3 regions of the Zoogloea sp. GDB6 genome follow, and region 1 is predicted to be linked to each of the others. Evidence: riboswitches for the same ligand, from Rfam matches in the RefSeq annotation. Region 1 holds a riboswitch; each other region holds the start of a gene.
The links. Region 1 has a riboswitch for cobalamin ahead of AC1PQG_RS10950 (ExbD/TolR family protein). Riboswitches for the same ligand answer to the same signal wherever they lie in the genome.
Positions count from the first base shown of each region.

Region 2: another riboswitch for cobalamin. It lies ahead of AC1PQG_RS06365 (energy-coupling factor ABC transporter permease); the one in region 1 lies ahead of AC1PQG_RS10950 (ExbD/TolR family protein).
Region 3: another riboswitch for cobalamin. It lies ahead of AC1PQG_RS24705 (TonB-dependent receptor domain-containing protein); the one in region 1 lies ahead of AC1PQG_RS10950 (ExbD/TolR family protein).

Region 1 is NZ_CM161497.1:2,427,240-2,432,330, reverse strand. Features, by position in the region: partial or broken gene AC1PQG_RS10960 (thiamine pyrophosphate-dependent dehydrogenase E1 component subunit alpha) at 1-176, opposite strand, end outside; gene AC1PQG_RS10955 (methyl-accepting chemotaxis protein) at 561-2,177, shown strand; cobalamin riboswitch at 2,286-2,553, shown strand; gene AC1PQG_RS10950 (ExbD/TolR family protein) at 2,939-3,355, shown strand; gene AC1PQG_RS10945 (TonB-dependent receptor) at 3,373-5,091, shown strand, end outside.
Region 2 is NZ_CM161497.1:1,383,191-1,388,281, reverse strand. Features, by position in the region: gene AC1PQG_RS06380 (response regulator) at 1-148, shown strand, start outside; gene AC1PQG_RS06375 (sensor histidine kinase N-terminal domain-containing protein) at 145-1,578, shown strand; gene AC1PQG_RS06370 (hypothetical protein) at 1,561-2,505, opposite strand; cobalamin riboswitch at 2,771-2,987, shown strand; gene AC1PQG_RS06365 (energy-coupling factor ABC transporter permease) at 3,177-3,803, shown strand; gene cobM (precorrin-4 C(11)-methyltransferase) at 3,803-4,603, shown strand; gene AC1PQG_RS06355 (sirohydrochlorin chelatase) at 4,600-5,091, shown strand, end outside.
Region 3 is NZ_CM161497.1:5,413,984-5,419,074, reverse strand. Features, by position in the region: gene AC1PQG_RS24725 (adenosylcobinamide-GDP ribazoletransferase) at 1-65, opposite strand, end outside; gene cobT (nicotinate-nucleotide--dimethylbenzimidazole phosphoribosyltransferase) at 100-1,137, opposite strand; gene AC1PQG_RS24715 (protease inhibitor I42 family protein) at 1,255-1,563, opposite strand; gene cobU (bifunctional adenosylcobinamide kinase/adenosylcobinamide-phosphate guanylyltransferase) at 1,671-2,219, opposite strand; cobalamin riboswitch at 2,323-2,571, shown strand; gene AC1PQG_RS24705 (TonB-dependent receptor domain-containing protein) at 2,704-4,515, shown strand; gene AC1PQG_RS24700 (FecCD family ABC transporter permease) at 4,578-5,091, shown strand, end outside.

The DNA of each region.
Region 1 (5,091 bases):
CCACGGGCCAGCAGATGGCCCGCGCTGCGGTGGTTGGTGAGGATCAGATCGTCCGGCGCCAGCGCATTGACGACGCCCACTGCGGCGGCCTCCTGGCCGACCGAGGTGCAGGTGCCCGGCACCTTGCCGGCCTGGCTGCCGGCGATGATTGCTTCTTCATAGGCGCGCACCAGCATCATCTGCTCGAGCAGCCGGCGCGCATCGGGGGTTTGGGTTGCCATGACGTCTCCCGTCGTTGATCGATGGAGTCAGTCTAGGTCGCCCGAAACCCCCTGCAAATCGGGTAAAAGCCGCTTACGGATCTTTTAAGAAACGCTGAGTGAATATTTAAGGAAACCCGTTCAAGGCGAGTCTGAGTCTGTTGCGGGCAGTGACCGCGTACCGCTCAATGCTCTTCCCGATGCCCGAGAGGCGGCTCCGTACCAAGCAAGCAGCTCCGGGGGCGAAAAAATCGTTTATGTAAAATTTATTAAATACGACAAATTTCACATAAACGATTTTTCTTTGTGAATAATATCTTTATATTGAACGCCCATCCCGGTCGTCCATCTGGAGTGATCATGAAGCTGACGCAACGCCTCATCCTGACCTTGGGCACAGCCCTGTTCGCGCTGGTTCTCGTTGGCATCCTGGGCATTTGGCAATTACAACAGGCCAACGCTCGCTTCAACTACGTGCAAATCAATACCTTTCCTAGCCTGCAAGTACTCCTCGAAGCACGCAACAGCCTCACAGCCAGCCGCTTTGGCACCTACCAGCTGGCTCTCGCAGTCGATGCCGCGCATCGCAACGAAATTGCCAAAGAAGTCCAGGCCGCCGACCAGCAGCTCGACGCCCAGTTGCAGAAGTACGGCCGCGAGCTGATATCCGACGAAACCGACAAGCAATTGCTGGACAAGGCCATTCAAGCCATCGCCGATTACCGGACGACCCGGGAGGAGTATTACCGCAAGCTCGACGCCAACGATGCGGGCGCGGTACGGGATTTTCTGCGTGGCACCTTGCGTCAGAAGGCCCGCGCCGCCGGAGATGCGCTCCAGAAAGACGTCGAACACAACTACGAACTCGCCAACAAGCTGAACAAAGAAAACGCCGCAGATGCAGCGACCGCGCGCTGGTTGACCTCCGGAGCCCTGATTGTTGCCTGCCTGATCGTCGGCGTCCTGGCCTATCTGTTGATCGGCTCGCTCCGCACGAGTCTCAACGGCATGCGCGACACCATCGTGCACGTCAACGACAGCCAGGATTTCACGATCCGTGCGCCTGTCCTGCGCAAGGATGAGATCGGGGAAACCGCAACGGCCTTCAATCAGATGTTGTCCAAACTTCAGGACAATTTCCGCAGCCTCGCGGAAGGTGCAAGGTCGGTCGCCGATGCAAGCCGTGAAATGGCCGTCGCATCCGATCAGGTCGCAAATGCGGCGGGCACCCAGAGCGAAGCCTCCTCCGCCATCGCCGCAACCGTCGAGGAAATGACGGTCAGCGTTAATCACGTAGGCGACCGCGCCAACGAGGCCCACTCCCTGGCCGATCAATCCGGCACCATGGCCAAGACCGGCTCAACGACCATCGATCGAACCATCGGTGATATCCGCAGCATTTCCGCCTCGGTCAGTGCCGCAGCCACGTCCCTTCGCGAACTGGGCTCACAAGGAGAACGGGTTGGCTCGGTCGTGCAGGTCATCAAGGACGTCGCCGACCAGACCAACCTGCTGGCCTTGAATGCAGCAATCGAAGCAGCCCGGGCAGGCGAACAGGGGCGCGGCTTCGCGGTGGTGGCTGACGAAGTGCGCAAACTGGCCGAACGTACGTCCAGTTCGACTCAGGAGATTTCCTCCACCATCGAGGCCATGCGCCGATACTCTGAACAGGCCGCACGAGAAATGGAAGCCGCGGAAACGCTCGTCGTGCAGAGCGTTTCCCGCGCCGACGACGCGGACAAGGCGATCAAGGAAATCGGTACGGCGGCCAACGGCACCGCCCACGTCGTATCCGAGATTTCGGATGCAATCCGCGAGCAAGGTGCGGCCAGCAACAACATCGCCGTGCAGATCGAGCGCATCGCACAGATGGCCGAAGAGGCCGCCGCCGCAGCGGAGCAATCGTCCGTCACCGCCCGCGGCCTCGACGAACAGGCCCAGCGTCAGATCGCCACACTGCAGTTGTACAAGGTCTGAAATCCCGGCAGCCCGGACGCCTTGGCCCAAACCATACGAATCTCATATCGACAGAGTTTTTCAACAAGGCATAGAATGCGCGGCGTTCGTTGAATTCACTTCGAAATTCAGCGACCCCATGCAGCAGGTGCCCGAAATGCCATGGCATTCCGGGTTAAACGGGAACAAGGTGCGTAGTTTTTCTGCAAAGCCTTGGCTGCCCCCGCAACGGTAAGCAAGTTCAGGTGTATCCCGGTCGTCCTCGCCGACGGCCAGCCACTGATCTCCTACGTGACGTCGAACGCGGCGTGCGCGAAGAGTTTGGGAAGGCGATGCACTCGACATCGGTCCGATGTCACTTGCGAGCCCGGAGACCGGCCTGTTGCTCGATGTCCCTGGATCAGACCAGGGGCGCTTGCAACAGACCGTCTGCGGGGTGCAGAGGGCGGCAAAAGCACACTGCCTCTGGCACTGCCTGTCGTCTTCGCTGTGCGGACGGTCCATCAGGACGTTCGACACCATGCCAGACGCGCAACGCAAGTTCCGCCCTCCCCCGCTTCGCCCCCTCTCCTGTAGCGCCGCCAACCCGCATTGCCGATACCGGGCTGCGACATGAGCCACGCCCGTACCGGCTTTCCCGTCTCCCGACGCGGCAGCCTGTTGGGCATCGTGCTCGGCGCGCATGCGTTCTTCACGCTCGGCAAGCGCATTGCATCGCCCGGGACCCAGGCCAACTCGACACTCTCCCGCGTCAAGCCCAACACCGCAAAGGCTGCGCAATCATGGCGATGGGAAGCTTCAACACGCAGGGCAGCCAGATGCCAACGGCGGAAATCAACATGACACCGCTGGTCGATGTCATGTTGGTCCTGCTGATAATCTTCATCATCACCACGCCGCTGATGACGCACGCGGTCAAGGTCGATCTGCCACGGGCGGCCAGCACCCCCACACCGCAGAAACCCATGACCTTGCAGGTCTCGATCACGGCCGAGAACCAGGTCTTTGTCGGCGCCAAGGTCGTTGACCGTGGCCAGCTCGAACAGAGTTTCCACGAAGCCGTTGCCCAGCACGCCAATGTGGAGATGCACCTCTCGGCAGACCGGGCCACCCGCTACGAAGTGGTTGCCGAAACCATGAGCGCAGCCCGGCGCGCCGGCCTGACCAAGATCGGCTTCGTCACTCAACCCAATCAATAATCCGAAGAACAAGACTCATGATGAACTTGCGCATGCGGCCCATTATGCTGGCCGTCCTCTCCACGTGCTCGGTCCCTGCTTTCTCAGCCGGTATTCCTACGCTGCAGGAAGTCACCGTTAGCAGCAGTAGCAGGGATTTGATCGGAGTCGCCGATTCCGCGAGCGAAGGAACCGTCACGGCGAAGCAGCTGGCCAACCGGCCGCTGCTTCGCCCTGCCGAAGTGATGGAAGTCGTGCCCGGGATGATCGTCACCCAGCACTCCGGCGACGGGAAGGCCAACCAGTATTTCCTGCGCGGCTTCAACCTCGACCACGGCAGTGACTTTTCCACCCACGTCATGGGCATGCCCATCAACATGGTCAGCCATGCCCACGGCCAGGGCTACATGGATCTGAATTTCCTGATCCCCGAGCTGGTCGGCACCGTGAAGTACAAGAAGGGCGTGTACGGTGCGGAGGACGGTGATTTCGCGACCAGCGGCAGCGCCCGCATCGACTATCAACGGAAACTGGCCGCTCCCTTCATCGATTTGACCGTCGGCGAACACAACTACCGCCGCTTGCTGACTGCCGGCAGCACTGAAATCAACGGTTTCAACCTGCTGGCTGGCATCGAGTTGGCCGGCAACGATGGCCCCTGGGTTCAACCGGAAAACCTGGAGAAGCAGAACGCCGTCTTCCGGCTGTCGTCAGGAACCGCCGCCAACGGCTTTGCCCTGACGGCCATGCTCTACAAGGCCGACTGGACCGCCTCCGAGCATGTACCCGCGAGGGCCATCAGCAGCGGAGAAATCGGCCGCTACGGCACTCTGGTTCCGAACGACGGCGGGCACACACATCGCTACAGCCTGTCCGGCGAGTGGGCGCTGACCGGCGAGAACAGTGTCACCCGTGCCAACGCCTATGTGATCGATTACGGGCTGAATCTGTTTTCCGCACCCTCCGGCTACATCGGCGGCCTCGCCGGCGACCAGCACGAGCAGGCGGACGCGCGCGTGGTATGGGGTGGCGATGTCCACCGCACCTGGCTCCTCGGCCCCGAACTGCGGGATACCGAGCTCACCGCCGGTGTACAACTGCGTCAGGATCGCATCAGCAAAGTCGGTCTCTACAACACGGTCAACCGCCAGCGGATCAATACCGTTCGCGAGGACAGGATCACAGAAACCGCGTCAGGACTCTTCATTGACGCCAGGACGCAATGGCTGCCCTGGTTCCGCACCAACGTCGGTGCGCGCTATGACGCCATCCGGGCCGAATCGACAGCACTGGGCGGCGCCAACAACATGACGAACGGCGGCAACGCCTCCGCCAGTCAGGCCAGCCCGAAACTGGGCGCCGTCTTCGGCCCCTTCAATCTGGTGGGCCCTACCGAGTTCTACGCCAACTGGGGCCACGGGTTCCACAGCAACGATGCGCGCGGAGCCAGCGCGAGGGTGAATCCGCAAGACGGCAGCGCTGTCGACGCGATCCCCCTGATCGTCAAGGCCAAAGGCAGCGAACTCGGGGTGCGCATGGTTCCGCTGCCCGGCTGGAACAGCAGCCTGTCGGTGTGGCAGATGGACCTGGCCTCCGAGCTCGTCTTCATCGGCGACGAAGGGGTCACCGAGCCCAAGGGCGCATCGAAGCGCAGCGGTATCGAATGGTCCAACTACTTCACCCCGTTCGCCGGCGTCATCGTCGATGCCGACCTGGCGCTTTCCAAAGCCCGGTTCCGGAATGAAATCAATGGCGGA
Region 2 (5,091 bases), 1.0 Mb from region 1:
CTTCAGCCTCGACCAGGAAGCCCGCGCCGAAGCCATCGAGATCTACGTCCACCGCCTGCGCAAGAAGCTCGACGGCTCCGGCGCCTGCGTCACCACCGTACGCGGGCTGGGCTACATGCTCGGCCCGGAAAAGACCGACACCCCATGAGGACGCTCAGCCTCAAGCGCCGCCAGACCTTCTGGCTGGTCGGCGTGCTCTCCCTGCTGCTGATCGTGGACGCCTGGTTCAGCTACGGCGACGCCCAGCAGGCCGCCAACCAGGCCTACGACCGCTCCCTGTCGGCCTCCGTGCGCGGCATCGCCGAGCGCGTCTATGCTACCGAGAGCGAGGTGGTGGTGGATGTGCCCTACTCAGCGCTGGAGCTCTTCGAATCGGGCAGCGCCGACCGCATCTACTACAGCGTGCAGATTCTCGGCGGCGACATCATCACCGGCTACGATGGCCTGCCGCCGCCCCCCGCCGGCGACCACAACAAGGCCATCTTTTACGACGGCAGCTACCGGGGCGAATCGGTGCGCATCGGGGCCCTCGTCAAGCCGCTGTACCGGCCCGAGTTTCCCAAGCCGGTGATGATCGTCGTCGCGGAAACCACCAATGCCCGCCAGGAAGTGGTGGCCCACCTGTTCTACCGGGAATTCGCCCGCAAGGCGCTGGTCATCGCGGTGGCGCTGACCGTCGTGCTGCTTGCCACGATCTTCGCGGTGAAGCCCATCGACCGGCTCGGCCAGACCATCCGCGCCCGCCACGAGGACGACCTGACGCCCCTCGACGGCCGTGACGTGCCGGCGGAGGTCCTGCCGCTGGTCGGCGCCATCAACCACCACCTGGACCGCATCGGGCGGATGCTGGAAGCGCGCCGTCGCTTCATCACCGACGCCGCCCACCAGCTGCGCACGCCACTGGCGGTGCTCAACACCCAAGCCGAATACGCCCTGCGCCAGGACGACGCCGGCGAGATGCGCCATGCGGTGGAAGCCCTGCACCACAGCCTCGGCCAGGCCACCCGGCTGGCCAACCAGTTGCTGTCCCTGTCCCGCGCGGAGCCGATCAACGGCCTGATGCTGAAGCAGGAGGACGTGGATCTCGCCGCGGTGGCGCGGGACGTGGTGATCGATCTCCTGGTGCTCGCCGCGAAGCACGACATCGACCTGGGCATCGAAGGCGGCAACAGCCCGGTGATCGTCCGCGGCCAGCCGCTGCTGCTCCGCGAGATGATCTCCAACCTGGTGGACAATGCCTTGCGCTACACGCCGGCTGGCGGCGTCGTGACCGTGCAGGTAGATGTGCAGGCGGACGGAGGCGACGCGCCGCCGATGGCCCGCCTGCGCGTGGTGGACGACGGCCCGGGCATTCCGCCCGACAGTCGGAGCGCAGTGTTCCTGCGCTTCTACCGCCTGCCCGGCAGCGACCACACGGGCAGCGGGCTGGGGCTGTCGATCGTGAAGGAGATCGTGCTCGGCCACCACGGCGACATCGAGCTGGACGACGCCCGACCGGGTACCGCCGAACGGCCAGGGCTGGCCGTCACCGTGCGCCTTCCCCTCGCCGCCGCAGCGGACTCAGCGCACGACGAATGAACGGAAGCTGTTTTCCTTGCCGAGGACGAGCCGGCCGAACTCGTCCAGCAGTTCGGGGCCGACGGCTTCCGCCGGCACGCGACAGGAGGCGAAGCCGAAGCGCTCCAGATTGCGTGACTCGATGACCACCTGGCGGTTCTCGAAGTCGGCCCGCCACACCACCTGCACGCTGATCTCATCGTTCACCGTGAAGGTGCCGAGCTCCAGCTCGCGCTGGCGATTGCGCCGCTCGACGCATTCGAAACGCAGCCCGAGATCGAACAGCATCTGGCGCAGGCGTTCGACCGCATGGCCGGCGCGCTCGATGATGCGCACACCGCCGCCCTTCAGCGTGTAGCCGAAGGTCACCCGCTCAATGCGGCCGCCATCGCTCTCGGCCTGAGTACGGAAATCGGCAAAACCCTCCAGCCAGGCCAGGTTGCGAAACACGTCGCCGGCATCCAGGAAGATGTAATTGCGCGCCACCTGGGGCTTGAGATAGTTGAGCTGGGTGCTCAGGTCGTGGAAATACTCGAAAGCCGCCCGCAAGCGCCGGTCCAGGCTGGTCTTGGCTGCGTCGACCCGCTCGAATGCATCTTCGGCAGCCCGCTGGCGGGTCTCCACCTCACCGCGCAGCTGGTCCAGCAGACCGCCGCTCCGCACCGTCGGCAGCGGTTCCTCGTTTTTTTGCACGTCCGCCGCCTGGCCACCCAGACGCACCGGCGGAAAATCGTTGCCCGGGACCTCGTGATAAGTCTCCTTCGAACGGGGCAAGCCGGTATAGCGGGAGTCGATCTCCTGCACGCGTTTGCGCGCCGCCTCCAGGTCAAAGGAATTGATATCGGCGAGCAGGGCCTCGGCCTCCGCATCCAGTGTGTCTGCATTCGTGTCCTCGCGTCGGCTCCGGTCCTCGTCCGGACAGGCGTCCGGAAGAGAAGACGAGGCCATGCCGCGGCCGGGCGGGAAAAAGGGATCGGGTTGCACGGCAGTCAAGACACCACGTGATATTGATCCGCTGGAAGGACCGGGGTTATTACAGATGCAAGTATTCCGCTGCCTGCGGGCCGGGTCAATCCCGGAATGGTGCGGGATTACCCTCCAATCCCTGTGAAAAATTCCCAGTCCCAGAAAATCTGTCCCCGAAACGGGCAGAACCCAGCATGGATCCCTGCCTGCCGCCAGGGAAACTTGCGCGCGTAAAGAACATGCAGTTAGACTCCGCGCCGTTACGGGTGCCGACCCTGCGTCTGCAGGGAAGGTGAAACGGGAAGTCCGGTGACGTCGGGAGCATGCTCTCCCCGACCATTCCGGCGCAGCCCCCGCTGCTGTAAGCCTGACGAATCTGCTCTACGCCACTGGGTTTTTCCCGGGAAGGTTGGCAGACGAGAGTGAAGGCGAGCCAGAAGACCGGCCTGTGACGATTTGGTGTGGTACAGGCCCCGGGGTGTGGGCAGATCCGACCGATGGGCTTGCCCAGACCCGTTGCCGTCCCGTTCCTCCTGCCTTTTTCCGGAGCCGTCGCCGCCACAGGTCCGCACCCGCCTGGTCCGTATGCATTTGTTCTGCGCATCCCCGTTGCCCTGCCGCACTTCGTTCAATCGACACGAAGGGAAGCAAACATGCACATCGAACCGGGGTACGTCGCCAGTGCCAAGATCGTCGCCGCCAACGCCGCCGCAGTGGCGCTGCTCGGCAGCCAGTCCGTCCACCTCCTCAAGCAGCCGCAGCTGATCGTCCGCACGCTGATCGCCGGCGTCCTGTTCACGCTGTTCATGCAGGCCTTCCACCTGAAGGTCGGCCCGTCCGAACTGCACTTCCTCGGCGCCATGCCGATCTACCTGTCTCTCGGCTTCGTACCGGCCCTGTTCGGCTTCGCCATCGGCCTGCTCGCCCAAGGGCTGATTTTCGAACCGACCGACCTGGTGCACCTGGGCGTCAACACCCTGTCCCTCGCCGTGCCGCTGATGCTGGTGCATGCCACCTTCGGCCAGCGCCTCGCCAAGCTGGATGTACGCAGCATCCTCAAGCTCGACGCCGCCTACTACAGCGGCGTGACCCTGATGGTCGGCTTCTGGCTCGCCATCGGTGAGGTCGCCACGCCCTTCTCCGCCTGGCTCGCCTTTGCTTCGTCCTACGCCGCCATCGTGATGGTCGAGCCGATCTTCACGCTGCTCGCCCTGCAGGCCATCGGCCGCCGCCAAGACAATGCGGCCGTGCGCTTCTGCTTCGCTCCGCAGGCTGCCTGATGGCCGGCAAGGTCTGGTTCGTGGGCGCCGGTCCGGGCGACCCGGAGTTGCTCACCGTGAAGGGTCGCCGCCTGCTGGAAGAAGCCGGCGCGATCCTCTTCGCCGGTTCGCTGGTGGATCAGGCGGCGACGCTGTTCGCGCCGCCCGGCTGCGAGATCCGCGACTCCAAGGACATGACGCTGGAAGAGATGAGCGCCTGGCTCCTCGACCAGACCACCCGCCACGCCACCGTGGTGCGCCTGCAGACCGGCGACCCCGGCCTGTACGGCGCGCTGGTGGAGATGACCCGCCCGCTCACCGCCGCCGGCATCGAATGGGCGGTGGTGCCGGGCGTCTCGTCGGCCTTCGCCTCGGCGGCGGCGGCCGGCGAGACCCTGACGCTGCCGGAAGTCACGCAGACGGTGATCCTGACCCGCGTCGCCGGGCGCACGCCGATGCCGGCGGGCGAGGAGCTGGAAGCCCTGGCCGCCCACAAGACGACCCTGTGCATCTTCCTGTCCATCACCCTGCTGCACGAGGTGCAGCGCGCGCTGCGCGCCGCCGGCTGGGCCGAGGACGCGCCGATCGTGGTGGTGCAGAAGGCCAGCTGGCCGGGCGAGGAGAAGATCGTCCGCGGCACCCTCGCCGACATCAAGAAGCGCTGCCAGGCCGAAAAGATCGCCAGCCAGGCAATGATCATCGCCAGCCCCACGCTGGGCGCCGCCGACTGGCCGACCCTGGCCCGCTCCAAGCTCTACGACCCGGCCTTCGGCCACCGCTTCCGCAAAGCTTCGGCCGCCTCTGAAGAGACTTCCGCATGAACGACACCACCCTGCTCCTCGTCGGCCACGGCTCCCGCAACCGGGACGGCAACAAGGAAATCCTGCACTTCGCCGCCCAGTGGCGCGAACGCCACCCGGCCTGGCGCATCGAGGTGTGCTTCATCGAGCACGCCGATGTGCTGCTCGCCGAAGGCCTCGACCGTGCCGCCCGTGACAGCCGCCGCGTGGTCGTGCTGCCCTTCATCCTCAACGCCGCCGGCCACGTGAAGATGGAGCTGCCGGCCGCCATCGAGGACGCCCGCGCCCGCCACCCCGGCGTGGACTTCGGCTGCACCCGCCACCTGGGCATGGGCCGTGAAATCCTCGCCGTGCTGCAGGCCCAGCTCGACCGCCTGATGAAATCCCTGGCGATGCCCGACCCCCAGACCACTGGCGTGGTCCTGCTCGGCCGCGGCTCGTCGGACGCCGGCGCCAACGGCGAACTGGCCCGCATGGCGCGCTGGCTCTTCGAGGACAACGACCACGAG
Region 3 (5,091 bases), 2.8 Mb from region 1:
CCCGGCACCGGCAGGCGGCTGAAGAACGCGATGGCGATGAAGATCAGCTCGAGCTGGGCGCGGATCATGGCAGTGCGGCGGACTGGCGGCTTGCGTGTCTCACGCGTCCTTGCCGCTGACGCCGGCGGATTCGAAGCTGGCCATTTCGTTGAGGAAATTGACCGCCGCCTGCACCAGCGGGAAGGCCAGCGCGGCGCCAGTGCCCTCGCCAAGGCGCAAGTCGAGCTGGACCAGCGGGGCGGCACCCAGGTGGGCCAGCTGCACGGCGTGGCCGGGCTCTTCGGAACGGTGCGCGAACACGCAGTAATCGATGATTTCCGGGGCGATCTCATAGGCCACCAGCAGCGCGCTGGTGACGATGAAGCCGTCGATCAGCAGCAGCATGCCGGCTTCGGCGGCGCCGAGCATCGCACCCGCCATCATCGCGATCTCCAGGCCGCCGTACTCGGTCAGCGCTTCCAGCGGATCGCCGCGGCGTCCGCCACGGGCCACGGCCTTGGCCAGCAGCGCACGCTTGCGGGTCATGCCCGCGTCGTCGAGGCCAGTACCACGGCCGATCACCACGTCCAGCTCGGCGCCGGTCAGGCAGTGGGTCAGCAGCGACGCGGCGGCGGTGTTGCCGATGCCCATCTCGCCGAAACCGACCACGTTGCAGCCGTCGGCGGCCAGGCCGCGGACCAGCTCGCGGCCACGGGCCAGCGCAGCGTCACGCTGGGCGACGGTCAGCGCCGGTTCTTCCAGGTAGTTGGCGGTGCCCGGTGCCACCTTGGCGTCGATCAGGCCGGGGCGGCTGCCAAAGTCGTGGGCCACGCCGGCATCCACCACTGTCAGGCCCATGCCCATCTGGCGCGCAAAGACGTTGATCGCTGCGCCGCCGGCAAGGAAGTTCTCGACCATCTGCCAGGTCACGTCCTGCGGGTAGGCGGACACGCCCGCCTTGGCCGCGCCGTGGTCGCCGGCAAACACCAGCATGTGCGGCCGGCGCAGTTCGGGGCTGAGGGTCTGCTGGATCAGGCCGATCTGGCGGGCCAGCGGCTCGAGGCGGCCAAGGGCGCCGAGGGGCTTGGTCTTGGTGTCGATGCGCTGCTGCAGCGCGGGGGCGAGGGACTGGTCGGGACGGACGATGGCGTAGGTCATGGGACGCATCTGCGGACGGTGTCGAGGCCGCGGATGCTAGGACGCCGAAATCATTTGTTCAAGCGCCAGCGCCCCTGGACGGCCGCCCCGCGATATCCGCCGGACGGCCGCAAAGCCTTAATTGGCGCGGCTTTTCCCGCCCAGCGAACGAACCTGCAGGACGACCCGGCGGCTGTTGCGCACCTCGCGCTCCCACGCGCGCTTTAGCACGAAACGCAGTTCGTAGTCGCCAGCCACTTCGCCGATCACCGAAAAGACCTGGCTGCCGTCGCGCCGCTGCGCGACCGTCGCCTGGCTTTCCTCGAGGCATACGCGGACCGCGCCGTTGGCGCCATCCACGTACCAGGTGGCGCCGCTGCCCGGGTAGGACGGCAGCGCAATACGGCAGATCTGCCCGACGTTGCTGGCAAGGCGTTGGGTGCTCATGGTGTGGATCCCTTTTGTTTTTTTAAGGGATCGATGGTGCCGTGCAGCAAGCAGCGGCCGCTATGTGGCGGGACATCGCCGAACTGTGACCTATTACCACCCGCCCTTCAGGCCCCCTTGAGGACCAGCGGCAGGCCCGCGGCGACGAAAGTCACCCGCCCGCACAGGGCCGCCACAGCCTGGTTGAGACGCCCGGCCTCGTCGCGGAACAGGCGGCCCAGCGGACTCTCCGGCACCAGGCCGAGACCCACCTCATTGGCGACGAAGATCACTTTCCCCGGCAATTGCGGAATCAGTTCGAGCAACGCCGCACGCTCGCGGGCGAAGGCCGGCAGCAGCTCGGCACCGGCGGCCGGCGGCAGGTTCTCGGCCCCGTCGAGCAGGTTGGCCAGCCACAGGGTCAGGCAATCGACGACCACGCAGCGCTCCGGCGTCGCCGTCGCCTGCAGTGCCGCCGCCAGCGCGCGGGGCGCTTCGACGACATTCCAGCCTGCCGGCCGGTCGGCCTGGTGACGGGCGATGCGCACGCACATTTCCTCGTCCAGCGCCTCGGCGGTAACGATCACATACACAGCCAGGCCGCTCGCCGCGGCGGCCTGTTCGGCGTGGCGGCTCTTGCCGGAACGGGCGCCGCCCAGGATCAATTCGGATGACATAAGAGGGCTCCAGCAGATTGACGCTCACGTCAACCCAATTCGGGAAGTGACTGATTTTGGTGCTATTATCGCAGCCGTTGTCGCCACAGGGCCGAGTCGGCCCGGCGATACGCGTGCTCCAGGTGCTCCAGCGGCCGTCCAGGCCAGGAGTTAAACGGGAAACAGGTGCGCGTGCTTCCACACGGAAGCCGCAAGGCCTGTGCTGCCCCCGCAACGGTAAGGAAGCGCAAGGCGCATCACATAGCCACTGGGCCTTACGGGCCTGGGAAGGCGATGCGTCCTGTCCGGTCGGCATTGTGCCGCACCGGCTCGGCTTGCGAGCCCGGATACCGGCCTCGATCACACAACAGCGGAAGTGCCACGGGGTGGTGGCAACGCGCGCGGCCGTGATCCTGTCCGGCCTTCTGCGGTACCTCCCCTGCGCTTCCACACGCAATCCACCCGAGTCGGCGGGGACGCCACCGGGTCCGGGAGAACCTGACAGATGATCATCCGCCTTTCCACCGCCGCCCTCGCGGTCGCTTCCGTGTTTCCCAGCCTGGCGCAGGCCGCAACCGAGCAGCCCACCGTCGTCGTCACCGCCACCCGCCAGGCCCAGCGCGCCGACGAGTCGCTGGCTGACGTGACCGTCATCGGGCGCGAGCAGATCGAACGCGCCGGCTCGACCTTCTCCCTGCCCGAACTGCTGGCCCGCCAGCCCGGCATCCAGATGGCGTCCAGCGGCGGCCCCGGCAAAGCCACCGACATCTTCATCCGCGGCGCCAGCCCGCGCCAGACCCTGCTGGTCGTCGACGGCATGCGCCTCGGCTCGACGACCCTCGGCTCGCCGAGCTGGCAGGACATCCCGCTATCGCAGATCGAGCGCATCGAAATCGTCCGCGGCCCGGCTTCCGCGCTGTACGGCGCCGACGCCATCGGCGGCGTGATCCAGATCTTCACGCGCAAGGGCGAAGGCGCGCCGAAGGCCGACGCCTTCGTCGGCGTCGGCAGCTACGGCACCCGCGAAACCTCGGCCGGCGTGTCCGGCGGCACCGACAAGCTGTCGTACTCGGTGCGCGGCGGCTATGCCGAGAACGACGGTTTCAGCGCCATCTACAGCAAGACCAAGCAGCCTTACTACTACAACCCGGACAAGGATCCGTACCGCAACAGCAACTTCTCGGCCAAGCTGGGCTATAGCGTGGCGGACGGCCATGAAGTGGGCGCTTCGATCCTCTACGCCACCAGTCGCAACCATTACGACTCGGGCCTCGGCTTCGACAACTACAGCAACAACATCCAGAACGCCTGGAACCTGTTCAGCCGCAATCGCCTCACGGACATCTGGACCAGCACCGTGCGCTTCGGCCAGTCGGTGGACGACTCGAAGGACTTTGCGTCCTACGCCCCCAGCGGCGCGTCGATCAAGACCACCCAGCAGCAGTTCATGTGGCAGAACGACATCCGCCTGCCGGTCGGCACCCTGCTCGCCGCCTACGAGAACCTGCACCAGAAGGCCGTCAACCAGGACACCTTCGACGTCAGCCGCTCGATCAACTCGGCACTGCTCGGGTGGACCGCCGGCTTTGGCCCGCACAAGGTCCAGCTCAATGCCCGCCACGACGACAACAGCCAGTTCGGCGGCAAGACCACCGGCTACGCCGGCTACGGCTACCAGATCCTGCCGACCCTGCGCGTGCAGGGCAGCATCGGCAACGCCTTCCGCGCGCCGACCTTCAATGAGCTGTATTACCCCGGCTACGGCAACGCCAACCTGAGGCCGGAAAGCGCCTACAACAAGGAAGTCGGCCTGCTGTGGGAGCAGCACGGGCACAGCGTCAGCGCCACCTACTTCCGCAACCGCATCAGCAACCTGATAGTCAACGACCAGAACTTCATCCCGCAGAACGTCGGCAGTGCCCGCCTGGAAGGCATCAGCCTGGGCTACGGCGGCCAGCTCGCCGGCTTCGACATCGTCGCCAACATCGACTTCCTCGATCCGAAGGACCTGGACACCGGCACGCGCCTGCAGCGCCGCGCCAACAAGACCGGCAATCTGGCGATCAGCCGCAGCTTCGCGGCCCTCACCGTGGGCGCCGAATGGCAGGGTTCCAGCGGCCGCTACGACCGTACCAACGAGGTCAACCCGATGGGCGGCTACGGGCTGGTGAACGCCTTCGCCAAGTACGCGCTGACCAAGGAGCTGGGCCTCGAAGCACGGGCCAACAACATCCTCGACAAGCAGTACGAAACCGCCTGGGGCTTCAAGACGGCCGGCGCCAACGTCTTCTTCGGCGTACGCTACGCACCGAAATAAGCCCCATGCACGGAGGGACCATGGCCGACGGGCACACCGCCGCCCGACATCAACCGGTGAGCATGCGCCACATGCGCCTGCGCGCCCGGCTGGTCATCGCCGGCCTGATGACGGCGGCGCTGGTGGCCTTCGCCTGGTCCCTGTCGGCCGGCGCCATGCCAGTGTCCTGGCACGATCTGCTGGCAGCACTGGGCAGCGGTGAAAGCAGCATGGAGGCGGACATCGTCCGCCAGCTACGCCTGCCCCGCGCCATCGCCGCCTTCGCCTGCGGCGGCCTGCTGGCCCTGGCCGGTGCGCTGATGCAGGTGCTGCTGCGCAACCCGTTGGCCGACCCCTACGTGCTGGGCATTTCCGGTGGGGCAGCGGTTGGCGCGCTGGGCACGATCCTGGCCGGAGCGACGGCCGGGTGGATCGACACCGGCGCCTTCATCGGTGCCCTCGGCGCCACGCTGCTGGTCTTCGGCCTCGCCCATGGCGACGGTTCATGGACGCAGACCCGCCTCCTGCTCACCGGCGTCATCGTCGCCGCCGGCTGCGGCGCCGCGGTGGCACTCATGTTGAGCCTGGCCCCCGAAG